Regions from separate parts of the Streptomyces sp. NBC_00322 genome, predicted to be linked through region 3. Evidence: predicted binding sites of a transcription regulator. Region 3 holds the regulator's gene; each other region holds the start of a gene.

Region 1 (5,773 bases), 2.2 Mb from region 3:
GTCGTACTCGTCGTCGTGGGCCCAGCGATCGATGTCGATCAGGAGTGGGAAACGCGCCCACGTTTCCCATCTGGTCAGCACCGCGGTTGCATACCGCGGGCCCAGTGTGACCCGGATTACGCAGGCCGCCCGATCAGCATCGTCGGCGCACCCGCCACTCGCGTCAGGAACACCGTCGCCGCGTTCGGTCCGTGCGGCTTCACCTTGCGGCGCAGCTCCTCCGGTTCCACCGCCGAGCCGCGCTTCTTCACCGTGAGTACGCCGACGCCGCGTTCCCGCAGCAGCGCCTTCAACTTCTTCAGATTGAAGTGGAGTTCATCAGTGATCTCGTACGCGTTCGCGTACGGCGTCGGGCGGAGCACGTCCGCCGTGATGTACGCGATCGTCTCGTCGATCAGCCCGCCGTCCAGCTGCTCGGCGGCCTCGGCGACCAGATGCGCACGGATGACGGCGCCGTCCGGCTCGTACAGATAGCGGCCGACCTTCCTGACGCCGGGGTCGGGCAGGCCGCGGCCGGTGAGGGAGTGCGGGCCCGGAAGCAGGGTCGCGCCGAGGGTGGAGGGGCGGGTGCCGAACCAGAGCACCGCCTCCTTCACGTCGCCGCCGTCCGAGATCCACTCCGCCTCGGCGTCCTCGGGGATCGCCTCGTGCGGGATGCCGGGGGCGATCTTGAGGGCCGCGTGCGGGCGGGTGCGGGCCGCGGCGATCGCCCAGGACAGGGGCGGGGAGTAGGCCTCGGGGTCGAAGATCCTGCCCCTGCCGCCCCGCCGCGCCGGGTCCACGAACACCGCGTCGTACGGCGCCGTGTCGATCTCCGTGACATCGGCGCACCGGACCTCGATCAGCTCGGCCAGCCCCAGCGCCCGGGCGTTCGCCCGTGCGACCTGTGCCGTCAGCGGGTCCCGGTCCACCGCCAGTACGGAGATGCCCTGGCGGGCGAGTGCGATGGCGTCGCCGCCGATGCCGCTGCACAGGTCCGCCACGCTGCGCACGCCCAGGGAGGCGAAGCGCCCGGCGCGGTACGAGGCGACGGAGCTGCGCGTCGCCTGCTCGACGCCGTTCGGCGTGAAGAACATCCGCCGTGCGTCCTCGGGCCCGAACTTCGCGATCGCACGCTGCCGCAGGCGCGCCTGCCCGAGGGCCGCCGAGACCAGTTCCGCCGGGTGCTCGCGGCGCAGTCGGGTGGCCGTGGCCAGCTCCTTCGCCGGGTCGTAGTCGACCAGGGAGTCGAGCAGCGCCCGTCCCTCCTCGGTGAGCAGTGCGGCGAAGGAGGCGAGGGGATCGAGGTCGTTCACCCGGCCCATTGTGGGCCAGGCGGGGGATGGTGCGCCCGTGGTGGCGGTGTCGGCCGGGGCGTACGGATTCGTGCTGACAGGATCCAGCGCCATGCAACTAGTACGACAAAACGAAAATAAGCATGGAAATTGGGGCCGAATGGTCCTCGCCGTGCTCATGGTCGCCGCCATCGGCTCCGGATGCGCCTCCGAGTCGTCGGACGACCCCGGCGGCTCGCCCGCCGCTCCCGGTCGGCAGGCCGGACCGGCAGGCGCGCTCTCCGCGTACGTGGAGAAGGTGAAGCGCGCCCAGGCCGTACGGGCCGTCGCCGCCAAGAAATGGGGCCTGGCCAAGACACCGCTCGCCGCGCCCCGGCCGCCCGCCGTCAAGCCCAAGATCGCCACCCGCAAGGGCTTCGAGGTCGACGGCGGCGAGTCCTCGCCACCGGTCTTCACGACGGTGCCGGTGAAGGAGAAGATTGTCTTCCTGACGATCGACGACGGTGCGGAGAAGGACCCCGCCCTTCTCCGGATGATGAGCGATCTTCAGATCCCGTACAGCGCCTTCCTCACCGACTACCTGATCAGCAGCAACTACGGCTACTTCAAGCAGATGCAGGACCGAGGCGTCTCGCTGCACAACCACACCCTCAACCACCGCTATCTGCGCGGCCTTTCGTACGCCCAGCAGAAGCACGAGATCTGCGACCAGCAGACCAAGCTCGAGAAGCGGTACGGAAAGAGGCCCCCGCTCTTCCGCCCGCCGTACGGCAGCTACAACGAGGACACGCTACGCATCGCCCGGTCGTGCGGAATCAAAGCCATTCCCCTGTGGGCGGCCGAGGCGTTTCCCGATCGCATGGAGTGGCGCGAGCGGGACCGGGACCTGCACCCCGGCGACATCATCCTCACCCACTTCCGTGGTCACAAGGACTGGAAGGGCAGCATGCCGGACATGATCCGGCGGGTGATGAAGACGGTCACCGACAAGGGCTACGCCGTGGCAAAACTGGAGGACTACGTATGAGGCAGTCGCACCGGCTGCTGGCCGGACTACTGGCGGCCGGTGCGCTCCTCACCACGGGGTGCGCCCAGTCGGTCGACCCGATCGAGCGCCTCGGGCGCAAGGCTGCGCAGCAGGTCACTCCGGGCGCGGGTGCGCCACGGTCCGCGGCGCACAAGCGGTGGGGGCTGGCCGGACCGCTCGCCCGCGCGCCCGAGCCGCCCGCACACAGGTTCTCGGCGTCGTATGTCGTGGACCATGTGCCGACCCGCGACAAGGTTGTCTTCCTCACCGTCGAGGCGGGCGCGGCGCGCGATCCGCGGTTTGTGCGGATGACGGGCGAACTGAAGCTGCCGGTCAGCCTGTTCCGCGCCGAGGGGCGGCCCGATCTGTCCACGCTCTCGTACGAGGGACAGCGTGCCGAGATCTGCGGGCAGCGCCGCAGCCGCCTGTTCCACCCGCCCCACGGCGCGTACAACGCGGACACGCTGCGGGCCGCAGCCGACTGCGGGGTCCGTGCGGTGGTGCTCGGCCGGGAGTTCCGTGACTACGCGCTGGGCGAACGGCTGCGGCCCGGCGACATCGTCCGCGCGGATGCGAGCGCGACGGCGCCGCTGCTGCGCCGTATCCAGGAGCAGGGGTACGCGGTGGGGCGCCTGGAGGACTACATCTGACCTCGCACCTCCGGCGCGGGGGGCGGAACCCTGGCACCGGCGGCGGCGTTGTCCGTACCGGGACCGAACCGCGGCGCACCGGTGAATTGGCACTCCGCTTGACCGAGTGCTAATCGCGGTCATAGTCTCAGGTCTGGCACTCCCCACTGGAGAGTGCCAACACAGCGACTGGCAGGTCCGGCACCCGCGACGACGGATCCACCTGGTCGCCACCCAGACAGTTAACCCCGTGAGATCTCCGAAGGGGGAGGTCGGATCGTGACGACCGCCAGCTCCAAGGTTGCCATCAAGCCGCTCGAGGACCGCATTGTGGTCCAGCCGCTCGACGCCGAGCAGACCACGGCCTCTGGCCTGGTCATCCCGGACACCGCGAAGGAGAAGCCCCAGGAGGGCGTCGTCCTTGCCGTGGGCCCGGGCCGCTTCGAGAACGGCGAGCGTCTTCCGCTCGACGTCAAGACCGGCGACGTCGTGCTGTACAGCAAGTACGGCGGCACCGAGGTGAAGTACAACGGCGAGGAGTACCTCGTCCTCTCGGCTCGCGACGTGCTCGCGATCGTCGAGAAGTAATTCACCCACGTTTTTGATCTGCGCCCCTGGCCCCCGCACTGATGTAGCCGGGTGCCCAGGGGCGCAGTTCGTTTGAGAGGACAGAGAAGCTCCCATGGCGAAGATCCTGAAGTTCGACGAGGACGCCCGTCGCGCCCTCGAGCGCGGCGTCAACAAGCTTGCCGACACGGTCAAGGTGACGATCGGCCCCCGCGGCCGCAACGTCGTCATCGACAAGAAGTTCGGCGCCCCCACCATCACCAACGACGGTGTCACGATCGCCCGCGAGGTCGAGATCGAGGACCCGTACGAGAACCTCGGTGCCCAGCTGGTGAAGGAGGTGGCGACCAAGACCAACGACATCGCGGGTGACGGCACCACCACCGCCACCGTGCTGGCCCAGGCGCTGGTCCGCGAGGGCCTGCGCAATGTCGCCGCCGGCGCCTCCCCGGCCGCCCTGAAGAAGGGCATCGACGCTGCGGTCAAGGCCGTCTGCGACGAGCTGCTCGCGACCGCCCGCCCGATCGACGACAAGGCCGACATCGCCGCTGTCGCCGCGCTCTCCGCGCAGGACCAGCAGGTCGGCGAGCTCATCGCCGAGGCCATGGACAAGGTCGGCAAGGACGGTGTCATCACCGTCGAGGAGTCCAACACCTTCGGTCTGGAGCTCGACTTCACCGAGGGCATGGCCTTCGACAAGGGTTACCTGTCCCCGTACATGGTGACCGACCAGGAGCGTATGGAGGCCGTCCTCGACGACCCGTACATCCTGATCAACCAGGGCAAGATCTCCTCCATCCAGGACCTGCTGCCCCTCCTTGAGAAGGTCATCCAGGCCGGTGGCTCCAAGCCGCTCCTGATCATCGCCGAGGACGTCGAGGGCGAGGCCCTCTCGACCCTGGTCGTGAACAAGATCCGTGGCACCTTCAACGCCGTGGCCGTCAAGGCTCCCGGCTTCGGTGACCGCCGCAAGGCGATGCTCCAGGACATGGCCACCCTCACCGGTGCCACCGTCATCGCCGAGGAGGTCGGCCTCAAGCTCGACCAGGCAGGTCTGGACGTGCTGGGCAGCGCCCGCCGCGTGACGATCTCCAAGGACGACACCACCATCGTCGACGGTGGCGGCAACCACGAGGACGTCGTCGGCCGCATCAACCAGATCAAGGCCGAGATCGAGTCCACGGACTCCGACTGGGACCGCGAGAAGCTCCAGGAGCGCCTCGCGAAGCTGGCCGGCGGCGTGTGCGTGATCAAGGTCGGCGCCGCCACCGAGGTGGAGCTGAAGGAGAAGAAGCACCGTCTGGAGGACGCCATCTCCGCGACCCGCGCCGCGGTCGAGGAGGGCATCGTCTCCGGTGGTGGCTCCGCGCTCGTCCACGCCGCCAAGGTGCTCGAGGGCGGCCTGGGCAAGGAGGGCGACGAGGCCACCGGTGTCGCGGTCGTCCGCCGCGCCGTCGTCGAGCCGCTGCGCTGGATCGCCGAGAACGCCGGTCTCGAGGGCTACGTCATCACCGCGAAGGTGGCGGAGCTGGAGGCCGGCCAGGGCTTCAACGCCGCGACCGGCGAGTACGGCGACCTGGTGAAGGCCGGCGTCATCGACCCGGTCAAGGTCACGCGCTCCGCTCTGGAGAACGCCGCGTCCATCGCCTCGCTGCTGCTCACGACCGAGACCCTGGTCGTCGAGAAGCCGGCCGAGGAGGAGTCCGACGCAGGTCACGGGCACGGCCACGGCCACAGCCACTGACGTGTGACGTGTGACGTCGTACGAGGTGTGAAGGCCCCGGTTCCCGCCACTGGCGGGAACCGGGGCCTTCCCCGTTCCGGTCTGCGTCGTACCGGTGTCCAGACGACTGTGTGCGGCTTCAGCCGATGGCGCCGAGCTGGCGCATCAGGCCCATGAGGTCCTCGTGCCACCAGCCTTCCTGGATCTTGTCGTTCTTGAACCGGAAGATCGTGGTGCCGGTCATCGTGCACTGCCTGCCCGTGGGCGCGATCCCCATGAATTCGCCCTTGTGGGTGCCTGTCCAGGTCCACAGGGTCACGACGTCGTCGCCCTCGCAGATCTGCCGGTCGAGATCGAAGGTGAAGTCGAAGGCGGCCCGCCACTGGGTGACATCGCGGCGGATTCCGTCGGACCCGACCACGGTTTCCTCTTCCTTGGCGATGTCGTGGTCGGCGTAGTCGGCCGCGAACAGCTCGTCGATGGCGTCAAGGTTGCCCCCGACGGCGATCTCGTGGAAGAACCGGCGGGAAGTTGCCTGGTTCAACTGCTCGTC
Region 2 (5,773 bases), 1.0 Mb from region 3:
CGTGCCGCGAGTGCGGAGAGCGTTTCGGCCTCGGCCCGATCTTCGCCTGTGCCTCCTGTTTCGGGCCGCTCGAAGTCGCGTACGACCTGCCGGCGGACCCTGCGTCTGATTCCTATGGCTCGGCGCTGAGGAAGCGGATCGAAGCGGGTCCGAACAACATCTGGCGTTACGCTCCGCTGCTGCCCGTCCCCGCCGACGTGGCCGAGAAGCCGAACATCAACCCCGGCTTCACCAAGCTCGTCAAGGCCGACAACCTCGCCCGTGAGCTGGGCGTCACCGGCGGCCTGTACATCAAGGACGACTCCGGCAACCCGACGCACTCCTTCAAGGACCGTGTCGTCGCGATCGCCGTCGAGGCCGCGCGCGCCTTCGGCTTCACGACGCTCTCCTGCTCCTCCACCGGCAACCTCGCCGGCGCGGTGGGCGCGGCCGCGGCCCGGGCGGGCTTCCGCTCCTGCGTGTTCATCCCGCACGACCTGGAGCAGGGCAAGGTCGTCATGGCCGCGGTGTACGGCGGCGAGCTGGTCGGCATCGAGGGCAACTACGACGACGTCAACCGTTTCTGCTCCGAGCTCATCGGCGACCCGCTGGGCGAGGGCTGGGGCTTCGTCAACGTCAACCTCCGCCCGTACTACGGCGAGGGTTCCAAGACGCTGGCGTACGAGATCTGCGAGCAGCTCGGCTGGCGGCTGCCCGACCAGATCGTCATCCCGATCGCCTCCGGCTCGCAGCTCACGAAGATCGACAAGGGTCTGCAGGAGCTGATCAAGCTCGGCCTGGTCGAGGACAAGCCCTACAAGATCTTCGGCGCCCAGGCCGAGGGCTGTTCTCCGGTGTCGACGGCCTTCAAGGCCGGGCAGGACGTCGTACGGCCGCAGAAGCCGAACACCATCGCCAAGTCGCTGGCCATCGGCAACCCCGCCGACGGCCCGTATGTACTGGACATCGCGCGCCGCACGGGCGGCGCGGTCGAGGACGTCAACGACGAGCAGATCGTCGACGCGATCAAGCTGCTCGCGCGGACGGAGGGCATCTTCGCGGAGACCGCGGGTGGCGTGACCGTGGGCGTGGCGAAGAAACTGATCGAGCAGGGCGTGCTCGACCCGGCGCTCACCACGGTCGTGCTCAACACCGGCGACGGTCTCAAGACCCTCGACGCCGTTGCCCCGACGACCGGCCCCACGGCGACCATCCGCCCGAGCCTCGAGGCGTTCCGCGACGCCGGCCTGGCCCGCTGACTACCTACGGAAGGCAGAACACCATGAGCGTGAACGTCCGCATCCCCACCATTCTCCGTACGTACACGGGCGGTCAGGCCGAGGTCCCGGCGGAGGGCGCGACGCTCTCCGAGGTGATCGCGGACCTGGAGAAGAACCACACGGGCATCGCAGCGCGCGTCCTGGACGACCAGGGCAAGCTGCGCCGTTTCGTGAACGTGTACGTGAACGACGACGACGTCCGTTTCGAGCAGGGTCTCGAGACGGCGACCCCGGACGGTGCGGGCGTTTCGATCATTCCCGCCGTCGCCGGCGGCTGAGCCACCCGGCGTCAGCACCCGCGGCGTCAGCCGCTCATTGACACAGTGCCCCCTCCGCGCGAGAAGCGGAGGGGGCAATTCTCTATGGTTGAGCGCGGTACAGTTGGGGAAGCCCCCTCCGCTGCTTGTGCCGACCGCATATGAGAATGCGCCCTGGCCCATCAAGAAGCAGCCAATGTGTTCGATCGAAATGCGCTCCTAAGTGCCATTTGCCGGGCCCGACTTGCCCCGGAATTTCTTGAATTCAGTTCAAATATCCGATCGCGCGTGCCCAGATTTCTCGTCTGATTGACCTGTTGCAGAGGGCAGTTGGGCAGATACATTCAGCCGCGGTCGACGCGTTCCGGCGCACACTCTCCTTCCTGTCGGGAGGGTGAGGTCTGACCCGGGTCCGCGAAGTGCGGTCCTGTGCAAGGGCCAGTAATAGGGGAGTTAGGCATGGCTCAGGGCACCGTCAAGTGGTTCAACGCGGAGAAGGGGTACGGCTTCATCGCGGTCGACGGTGGTGCGGATGTTTTCGTCCACTACAGCGCGATCCAGATGGACGGATACCGCACCCTTGAAGAGGGTCAGCGGGTCGAGTTCGAGATCTCGCAGGGCCAGAAGGGGCCGCAGGCGGACATGGTCAAGCTCGCCGTCTGATCTCGGCGCGATCGGCCACCGACGCACTCACGCGACACACTCACGCACGAAGGGCCCGCATCCTAGGGGGATGCGGGCCCTTCGTGCGTCCCCGGCAGTGTCCACGATGTGTCGGAGCCGCTTGCGCCCGCCCGTCGCCCGACCACCACCCCTCATCGAGGCTCTTCGAGCCGCTTGCACTCTCCTGTGCCGAGTGCTAATCATTGGCGTTAGCACTCTGCAGGTGAGAGTGACAGCTTTAGGACCGGGTCGGTGAGGCCCGAAGGGTCGGCGGGGCAAGGAACCGCACGGCTCTCAGGCCGTCCGTCGCGGGCGCCAGCGCGGTCCGGAGAATCCACCCCAGTCCGGGAGGACCACTTCACATGGCCAAGATCATCGCGTTCGACGAGGAGGCACGGCGCGGTCTCGAGCGCGGGATGAACCAGCTCGCCGACGCCGTCAAGGTCACCCTTGGCCCCAAGGGCCGCAACGTCGTCCTCGAGAAGAAGTGGGGCGCCCCCACGATCACCAACGATGGTGTATCCATCGCCAAGGAGATCGAGCTCGAGGACCCGTACGAGAAGATCGGCGCCGAGCTGGTCAAGGAAGTCGCCAAGAAGACGGACGACGTCGCCGGTGACGGTACGACCACCGCGACCGTCCTCGCCCAGGCGCTCGTCCGCGAGGGCCTGCGCAACGTGGCGGCCGGCGCCAACCCGATGGCCCTCAAGCGTGGCATCGAGAAGGCCGTCGAGGCCGTCTCCGGCGCCCTGCTGGAGCAGGCCAAGGACGTGGAGACCAAGGAGCAGATCGCTTCGACGGCCTCCATCTCCGCCGCCGACACCCAGATCGGCGAGCTCATCGCCGAGGCCATGGACAAGGTCGGCAAGGAAGGCGTCATCACCGTCGAGGAGTCCCAGACCTTCGGTCTGGAGCTGGAGCTCACCGAGGGTATGCGCTTCGACAAGGGCTACATCTCGGCGTACTTCGCCACCGACATGGAGCGTATGGAGGCGTCGCTCGACGACCCGTACATCCTGATCGTCAACTCCAAGGTCAGCAACGTGAAGGACCTCCTTCCGCTGCTGGAGAAGGTCATGCAGTCCGGCAAGCCGCTGCTGATCATCGCCGAGGACGTCGAGGGCGAGGCTCTGTCCACGCTCGTCGTGAACAAGATCCGTGGCACCTTCAAGTCCGTCGCCGTCAAGGCCCCGGGCTTCGGCGACCGCCGCAAGGCGATGCTGAACGACATCGCCATCCTCACGGGCGGCACGGTCATCTCCGAGGAGGTCGGTCTCAAGCTCGAGAACGCCGGCCTGGACCTGCTGGGCCGCGCCCGCAAGGTCGTCATCACCAAGGACGAGACCACGATCGTCGACGGTTCCGGTGAGAGCGACCAGGTCGCCGGCCGCGTCAACCAGATCCGTGCCGAGATCGAGAACTCCGACTCGGACTACGACCGTGAGAAGCTCCAGGAGCGCCTCGCGAAGCTGGCCGGCGGCGTGGCCGTCATCAAGGCCGGTGCCGCGACCGAGGTGGAGCTCAAGGAGCGCAAGCACCGCATCGAGGACGCCGTTCGCAACGCGAAGGCGGCCGTCGAGGAGGGCATCGTCGCCGGTGGTGGCGTGGCCCTGCTCCAGGCCTCCTCGGTCTTCGAGAAGCTCGACCTCGAGGGCGACGAGGCGACCGGCGCCAACGCCGTGAAGCTCGCGCTGGAGGCCCCGCTCAAGCAGATCGCCGTCAACGGTGGTCTCGAGGGCGGCGTCGTGGTCGAGAAGGTGCGCAACCTGGCTGTCGGCCACGGTCTGAACGCCGCGACCGGCGAGTACGTCGACATGATCGCCGAGGGCATCATCGACCCCGCGAAGGTGACCCGCTCTGCCCTGCAGAACGCGGCCTCCATCGCGGCGCTGTTCCTGACCACCGAGGCCGTCATCGCCGACAAGCCGGAGAAGGCGGGCGCCGCCGCTCCGGGCGGCATGCCGGGCGGTGACATGGACTTCTGAGCCTGACGGCTCGGACCCGGTCCTGACCGAGGGCGGTACCCCCACTCCCAGGGGGGTACCGCCCTCGGGCGTTTCAGGATCTGGGCCCGGGGAGGGCGAGTCGGGTTTGTGTTATCCGGTCGGCGCCGGTGGGTCTCCTCAGGGCAGGACCCTGAGCGACGGGGTCGAACAGGCAATGGGCGAGGGCACGTATGCGCAGCGACGACAGATACCGTCCGGAACTGGTGACGGAGGCGAGGGCGGGGGACCAGCAGGCCCGGGAGCGGTTGGTCGCCGACTACCTTCCCCTGGTCTACAACATCGTCGGCCGGGCACTGGACGGCCATGCGGACGTCGACGACGTGGTGCAGGAGACCATGTTCCGCGCACTCGACGGACTCGGCGGGCTGCGCGACCCCTCCCGTTTCCGCTCCTGGCTGGTCGCGATCGCGATGAATCAGATACGTCGGCGCTGGACGCTCCAGCAGCAGACGGCGACAGCCCCGTTGGACCGCGTGGCGGAGACCGCCGACCCGACCGGTGACTTCGTGGATCTCACCATCCTGCGTCTGGGGCTGTCCGGACAGCGCCGCGAGGTCGCCGAGGCCACCCGCTGGCTGGACGAGAGCGATCGTGAACTGCTGGCCCTGTGGTGGCAAGAGGCCGCAGGACAACTGAGCCGTGCCGAGCTGGCCGAGGCGCTGGGCGTCACTCCGCAGCACGCCGCGGTCCGCATCCAGCGGATGAAGACCCAGCTGGAACTGGGCCGCGTCGTGGCCCGTGCGCTGGCCACCGAGCCGTACTGCTCCGAATTGGCCGACGTCACCGCGGCCTGGGACGGGCAGCCCTCGCCGGTGTGGCGCAAGCGGATCGCCAGGCACGTCCGCGTGTGCGCCGGCTGCTCGGGGCACTGGTCGAATCTCGTACCGGCAGAGGGACTGCTGGCCGGCATGGCGATGGTGGTCCCGCGCGACGGCTGCCCTCCCGTTCCGCACAGCCAGTTCGGCGCGGCCGGCCACGGGGACTCCGCCGGGACGGGGCAGCCCGGGGACCCGACCGGCGGGGCAGGCGGCGGGCTGAAAGCTACAGGCGGAGGGCTGAAAGTACGCGTGGCGGCGGTGGTCGGCGGGGTCGTGGTCGCCGGACTCCTCCTCGCCCTGGTGTGGCCCACGGCGAAGGCCCCGGCCGACCGTGCCCAGGTGGCGGCTCCGCCCGCTGCGACGGCCCCGAAACCCACCAGCAGCCCCCGTCCGACACCCACGCCGACCCCCACCGCCTCACCCGTCCCGAAGCCCCCCAAGCCCCCCAAGCCCCCCAAGCCCTCGCCGTCCGCGGCGAGCATCGAGGAACGCCTCACCGCCCTGGTCAACTCCCGGCGTGCCGAGGCCGGCTGCGGGCCGCTGCGGATCGATCCGCGACTCAGCGCCGCGGCCGGCAAGCACGCCAGGGACATGGTGGCGCGTGGCTACTTCGGCCATGCCGACCCGGAGGGACGGCATGCCGACGCGCGGATCTCGGCAGCCGGATACGAAGTGGGCCAGTGGGCCGAGAATCTGGACCAGGGTCCCGGCGAACCCGCGACGGTGGTCGGGGACTGGATGGACAGCTCGATCCATCAGGACAACATGCT
Region 3 (5,773 bases):
GATTTCAACACCTACACGGCGACCGAGCTGCGCGGCTCGGGCGGCGTCCTCGCCTCCCGCGACAACTACGCCGCGATGGTCACCGAGGAGATCCGCCTCGCCCGCAAGGTGCTGGGCGACGACCCGCGGCAGGTGAAGACGGTCTTCGTCGGGGGCGGTACGCCGACGCTCCTCGCCGCCTCGGATCTCGTACGGATGCTGGCCGCGGTACGCGAGGAGTTCGGCCTCGCGGACGACGCGGAGATCACCACCGAGGCCAACCCGGAATCGGTGGATCCGGCGTACCTGGCCGAGCTGCGGGAGGGCGGCTTCAACCGGGTGTCCTTCGGGATGCAGAGCGCGCGGCAGCACGTACTGAAGGTGCTGGACCGTACACACACGCCGGGGCGGCCAGAGGGGTGCGTCGCGGAAGCGCGGGCGGCGGGCTTCCAGCATGTGAACCTCGACCTCATCTACGGCACGCCGGGGGAGAGCGACGACGACTGGCGCGCGTCCCTCGCGGCGGCGGTGGGGGCCGGCCCCGACCACATCTCGGCGTACGCCCTGATCGTGGAGGAGGGCACCCAGCTGGCGCGGCGCATCCGGCGCGGCGAGGTGCCGATGACCGACGACGACGTTCACGCGGACCGCTATCTGATCGCGGACTCGGTCCTCGCGGAGGCGGGCTTCGACTGGTACGAGGTCTCCAACTGGTCGACCTCACAGGCCGGCCGGTGCCTGCACAACGAGCTGTACTGGCGCGGCGCCGACTGGTGGGGCGCGGGCCCCGGAGCGCACAGCCACGTCGGCGGGGTGCGGTGGTGGAACGTGAAGCACCCGGGGGCGTATGCGGCGGCGCTGGCGGAGGGCCGGTCGCCGGGGGCGGGCCGTGAGGTGCTCGCACCGGAGGACCGCCGGGTGGAGCGGGTGCTCCTGGAACTCCGCCTGCGCGAAGGCTGCGAACTGACGCTGCTGCGGCCGGCGGGGCTGGCGGCGGCGGGGCGGGCGTTGTCGGACGGCCTGCTGGAGGCGGGGCCGTACGGGGAGGGACGGGCGGTGCTGACGCTGCGGGGGCGGTTGCTGGCGGACGCGGTGGTGCGGGACCTGGTGGATTAGGGGTGCGGTGGTGCGGGGTGCGCCTGGGGCGGGCTTTCACCCCACCCCGCCGCTTCCCGAACCGGGGGCAAGCTCCCAGACCCCGGTACGCCGTTCTGGGGGTCCCCACGCCCGCAGGGCGTACGGGGAGTGTCCTCAAACGCCGGACGGGCTGGAAAGGTCCGCCGCCGTGACGAAATCGATCAGCTCTTCCACCCGCCCCAGCAGCTCCGGCTCCAGGTCCTTGTACGACCGCACCGCCGACAGGATCCGCTGCCACGCCGCCCCCGTGTTCTCCGGCCAGCCCAGCGCCCGGCAGACCCCGGTCTTCCAGTCCTGGCCGCGCGGGACCGACGGCCACGCGCGGATGCCCACCGAGGACGGCTTCACGGCCTCCCACACGTCGATGTACGGGTGGCCCACCACCAGTACGTCCTCGCCCGTGACCTGGGCCGCGATGCGGGACTCCTTCGAGCCCGGGACCAGATGGTCCACCAGCACGCCCAGGCGCGCGTCCGGGCCCGGGGCGAAGTCGCGGACGATCGACGGGAGGTCGTCGATGCCTTCCAGGTATTCGACGACGACCCCCTCGATCCGCAGGTCGTCACCCCACACCCGCTCCACGAGCTCCGCGTCGTGGCGGCCCTCGACATAGATGCGCCCCGCCCGCGCCACCCGCGCACGCGCCCCCGGGACCGCGAGCGAGCCGGAGGCGGTGCGGGCCGGGCGCACCGGAGCGGCGGCGGAGGGGCGCACGAGTGTGACGACGCGGCCCTCCAGCAGGAAGCCGCGGGGGACCATCGGGAACACCCGGTGCTTGCCGAAGCGGTCCTCCAGCGTGACCGTCGGCCCCTCCGCTGTCTTCTCGCAGCGGATCACCGCACCGCAGAAGCCCGTGCCGACCTCCTCGACGACCAGATCGGGCTCGGCCGGCACCTCGGGCGCGGGCTGCGACTTCTTCCAGGGCGGGGTCAGATCCGGGCTGTAGCTGCGCATTGGCCAGACGCTACGACACCCCGAAGCGCGCCGCCAGCAGCTCGCGTTGGGCGCGTACGAACGCCGCGTCGACGACCGCGCCGTGCCCCGGTACGTACACCGCGTCCTCGCCGCCGAGCGACAGCAGCCGGTCCAGTGCCGCGGGCCAGCGGGAGGGGATCGCGTCCGGGCCCGCCTGGGGTTCGCCCGACTCCTCCACGAGGTCGCCGCAGAAGACGACCTCCGGGCTGCCGGGCACCAGGACCGCCAGATCGTGGCCCGAGTGGCCGGGGCCGATGTTCGCCAGCAGCACCTGGCGGCCGCCCAGGTCCAGCGTCCACTCCCCGAACACCAGATGGTGCGGCGACACCAGCACGTCGGCCGCCTCCGTCGCCTCGGCCTCGGTGACCCCGTGCCGTATCGCCGTGTCGCGGATCTCGTCCCGCTCCCGCCGCATCAATTCGGCGATGCCGACCGCTCCGTACACCTCCGCGCCCGAGAACGCCGCCGTGCCCAGCACATGGTCGAAGTGGGGATGGCTCAGTGCGATATGCGTCACCCGGCGGCCCCCGAGCAGGGCTTGCGCCTGGGCCCGCAGCTCGGCCCCCTCGCGGAGTGTCGAGCCGGTGTCGTACAGGAGGACACCGTCCTCTCCGGCGATCAAACCACTGGTCGCATCCCAGCCGGGAAGCCGCCGGCGCCCCACTCCGTCGGCCAACCGCTCCCAGCCGAAGTCTTCCCAACTGACGTCCATACCGCGACGCTATCCGCAACCGACCAGCACTGTCGCTCGGTGGCGTGGTCGGCCGCCCTTGCTAGGGATGTACCCCACGGCCGTACACTGGCACGGGGAAATGCTGGCACTCGTACGCATCGAGTGCCAAGCAGTCACCGAGGAATCACAGCTGGAGGTGTGCGCGATGCTCAGCGAACGCAGACTCGAGGTGCTGCGCGCCATCGTCCAGGACTATGTCGGCACCGAGGAGCCCGTGGGCTCCAAGGCGCTCACCGAGCGTCACAAGCTCGGGGTCTCCCCGGCCACCGTCCGCAACGACATGGCGGTGCTGGAGGAGGAAGGGTTCATCGCCCAGCCTCATACGAGCGCGGGGCGTATCCCCACGGACAAGGGCTACCGGCTGTTCGTCGACAGGCTGGCCGGCGTCAAGCCGCTGTCGTCGCCCGAGCGCCGTGCCATCCAGAACTTCCTGGACGGAGCCGTCGACCTCGACGACGTCGTGGGCCGTACGGTACGGCTGCTGGCGCAGCTGACCCGGCAGGTCGCGGTGGTCCAGTACCCCTCGCTGACCCGGTCCACCGTCCGGCATGTGGAGCTCCTCTCCCTGGCGCCCGCCCGGCTGATGCTCGTGCTGATCACGGACACCGGTCGGGTCGAGCAGCGCATGATCGACTGCCCCGCGCCTTTCGCGGAATCCTCGCTCGCGGACCTGCGTGCCCGGCTCAACAGCCGGGTCGTCGGCCGCCGCTTCGCGGATGTGCCGCAGCTGGTGCAGGACCTTCCCGACTCCTTCGAGGCGGAGGACCGGGGTACCGTCTCCACGGTGCTCTCGACCCTGCTCGAAACTCTGGTCGAGGAGACCGAGGAACGGCTGATGATCGGCGGCACCGCCAATCTGACGCGCTTCGGACACGACTTCCCGCTGACGATTCGGCCGGTGCTCGAAGCTCTTGAGGAGCATGTGGTGCTCCTCAAGCTGCTCGGCGAGGCCAAGGAAGCGGGCGGCATGGGTATGACCGTGAAGATCGGTCATGAGAACGCCCACGAGGGCCTCAACTCCACGTCCGTCGTCGCGGTCGGCTACGGTTCGGGCGACGAGGCAGTTGCCAAACTCGGCGTGGTCGGACCGACCCGCATGGACTACCCCGGAACGATGGGAGCGGTACGCGCAGTGGCACGTTACGTCGGACAGATCCTGGCGGAGTCGTAAGTGGCCACGGACTACTACGCCGTACTCGGCGTACGCCGCGACGCGTCCCAGGACGAGATCAAGAAGGCCTTCCGTCGGCTTGCCCGTGAACTCCACCCGGATGTGAATCCGGACCCGAAGACGCAGGAGCGCTTCAAGGAGATCAACGCCGCGTACGAGGTGCTGTCGGACCCGCAGAAGAAGCAGGTCTACGACCTCGGCGGAGATCCGCTCTCGCAGGCGGGCGGCGGAGGCGCGGGCGGCTTCGGCGCCGGTGGCTTCGGGAACTTCTCGGACATCATGGACGCCTTCTTCGGTACGGCTTCGCAGCGCGGCCCCAGGTCGCGTACGCGGCGGGGCCAGGACGCGATGATCCGCCTGGAGATCGAGCTCAACGAGTCGGCCTTCGGCACGACGAAGGACATCCAGGTCGACACGGCCGTCGTCTGTACGACGTGTTCGGGTGAGGGCGCGGCGCCGGGTACCTCGGCGCAGACCTGCGACATGTGCCGCGGCCGCGGTGAGGTCTCGCAGGTGACGCGGTCCTTCCTGGGCCAGGTCATGACGTCGCGGCCGTGCCCGCAGTGCCAGGGCTTCGGCACGGTCGTGCCGACCCCGTGTCCCGAGTGCGCGGGCGACGGGCGGGTACGGTCCCGCCGCACCCTGACGGTCAAGATCCCGGCCGGTGTCGACAACGGCACGCGCATCCAGCTCGCGGGCGAGGGCGAGGTCGGCCCGGGGGGTGGCCCCGCCGGCGACCTCTACGTCGAGATCCACGAGCTGCCGCACCCGGTGTTCCAGCGCCGGGGCGACGATCTGCACTGCACGGTGACGATCCCCATGACGGCGGCGGCGCTGGGCACGAAGTGCCCGCTGGAGACGCTGGACGGCATGGAGGAGGTCGACATCCGCCCGGGCACCCAGTCCGGCCAGTCGATTCCGCTGCACGGGCGCGGCATCACGCACCTGCGGGGCGGGGGCCGTGGCGACCTGATCGTGCATGTCGAGGTGATGACCCCGTCGAAGCTGGACGTGGATCAGGAGCGGCTGCTGCGGGACCTGGCGAAGCTGCGCGGCGAGGAAAGGCCTACGGGTCAGTTCCAGCCGGGGCAGCAGGGACTGTTCTCCCGCCTGAAGGACGCGTTCAACGGGCGTTAGGCCTCTCGAACGCCGGAGGGGCTGAATCTTCAGCCCCTCCGGCATTTTCAGGGCAGCGGCCCGCACCAGTTGCGGTTGCGGAACGCCCGATTCGGTGGGGCGCGAGCGGCATGGCACCATGCCTGCATGTCCTCCGCACTGACCGATCTTTGCCGTCATCCGATCGTGCAGGCCCCCATGGCGGGCGGCGCATCCTGCCCCCAGCTCGCCGCCGCCGTGTCCGAAGCCGGCGGGCTCGGGTTCCTCGCTGCCGGATACAAGACCGCGGACGGCATGTATCAGGAGGTCAAACAGATTCGCGGGCTCACCGCGCAGCCTTTCGGCGTCAATCTCTTCATGCCGCAGCCCAACACCGCCGACCCCGGTGCCGTCGAGATCTACCGGAATCAGCTCGCCGGTGAGGCCACCTGGTACGAGACTCCTCTCGGCGACCCCGACTCCGGGCGCGACGACGGCTACGAGGCCAAGCTGGCCATCCTCCTCGACGACCCCGTGCCTGTCGTCTCCTTCACCTTCGGCTGCCCGACCCGGGATGTGCTCGACTCCTTCGCCAAGGCCGGGACCTTCACCGTCGTCACCGTCACGACGCCCGAAGAGGCGCAGGCCGCGCAGTGGGCCGGGGCCGACGCCGTGTGTGTGCA

What was found. The regulator HrcA, encoded in region 3, represses chaperone genes, less so after heat shock. The targets are predictions, from matches to a motif close to TTNGCACTCNGNNNNNCNGAGTGCNAA.
Region 1: the regulator HrcA is predicted to act here: its motif matches at 3,038-3,064, upstream of groES (co-chaperone GroES).
Region 2: the regulator HrcA is predicted to act here: its motif matches at 2,353-2,379, upstream of groL (chaperonin GroEL).

The regions. Positions count from the first base shown of each region.
Region 1 is NZ_CP108019.1:3,721,011-3,726,783, reverse strand. It holds gene OG905_RS16680 (hypothetical protein) at 1-81, opposite strand, end outside; gene OG905_RS16675 (THUMP-like domain-containing protein) at 117-1,304, opposite strand; gene OG905_RS16670 (polysaccharide deacetylase family protein) at 1,387-2,301, shown strand; gene OG905_RS16665 (hypothetical protein) at 2,298-2,951, shown strand; gene groES (co-chaperone GroES) at 3,210-3,518, shown strand; gene groL (chaperonin GroEL) at 3,613-5,241, shown strand; gene OG905_RS16650 (ester cyclase) at 5,360-5,773, opposite strand, start outside.
Region 2 is NZ_CP108019.1:4,864,957-4,870,729, forward strand. It holds gene thrC (threonine synthase) at 1-1,238, shown strand, start outside; gene OG905_RS22150 (MoaD/ThiS family protein) at 1,262-1,537, shown strand; gene OG905_RS22155 (cold-shock protein) at 1,976-2,179, shown strand; gene groL (chaperonin GroEL) at 2,542-4,164, shown strand; gene OG905_RS22165 (sigma-70 family RNA polymerase sigma factor) at 4,389-5,773, shown strand, end outside.
Region 3 is NZ_CP108019.1:5,902,238-5,908,010, forward strand. It holds gene hemW (radical SAM family heme chaperone HemW) at 1-1,095, shown strand, start outside; gene OG905_RS26945 (DUF3097 domain-containing protein) at 1,231-2,070, opposite strand; gene OG905_RS26950 (MBL fold metallo-hydrolase) at 2,081-2,803, opposite strand; gene hrcA (heat-inducible transcriptional repressor HrcA) at 2,970-3,995, shown strand; gene dnaJ (molecular chaperone DnaJ) at 3,996-5,132, shown strand; gene OG905_RS26965 (nitronate monooxygenase) at 5,259-5,773, shown strand, end outside.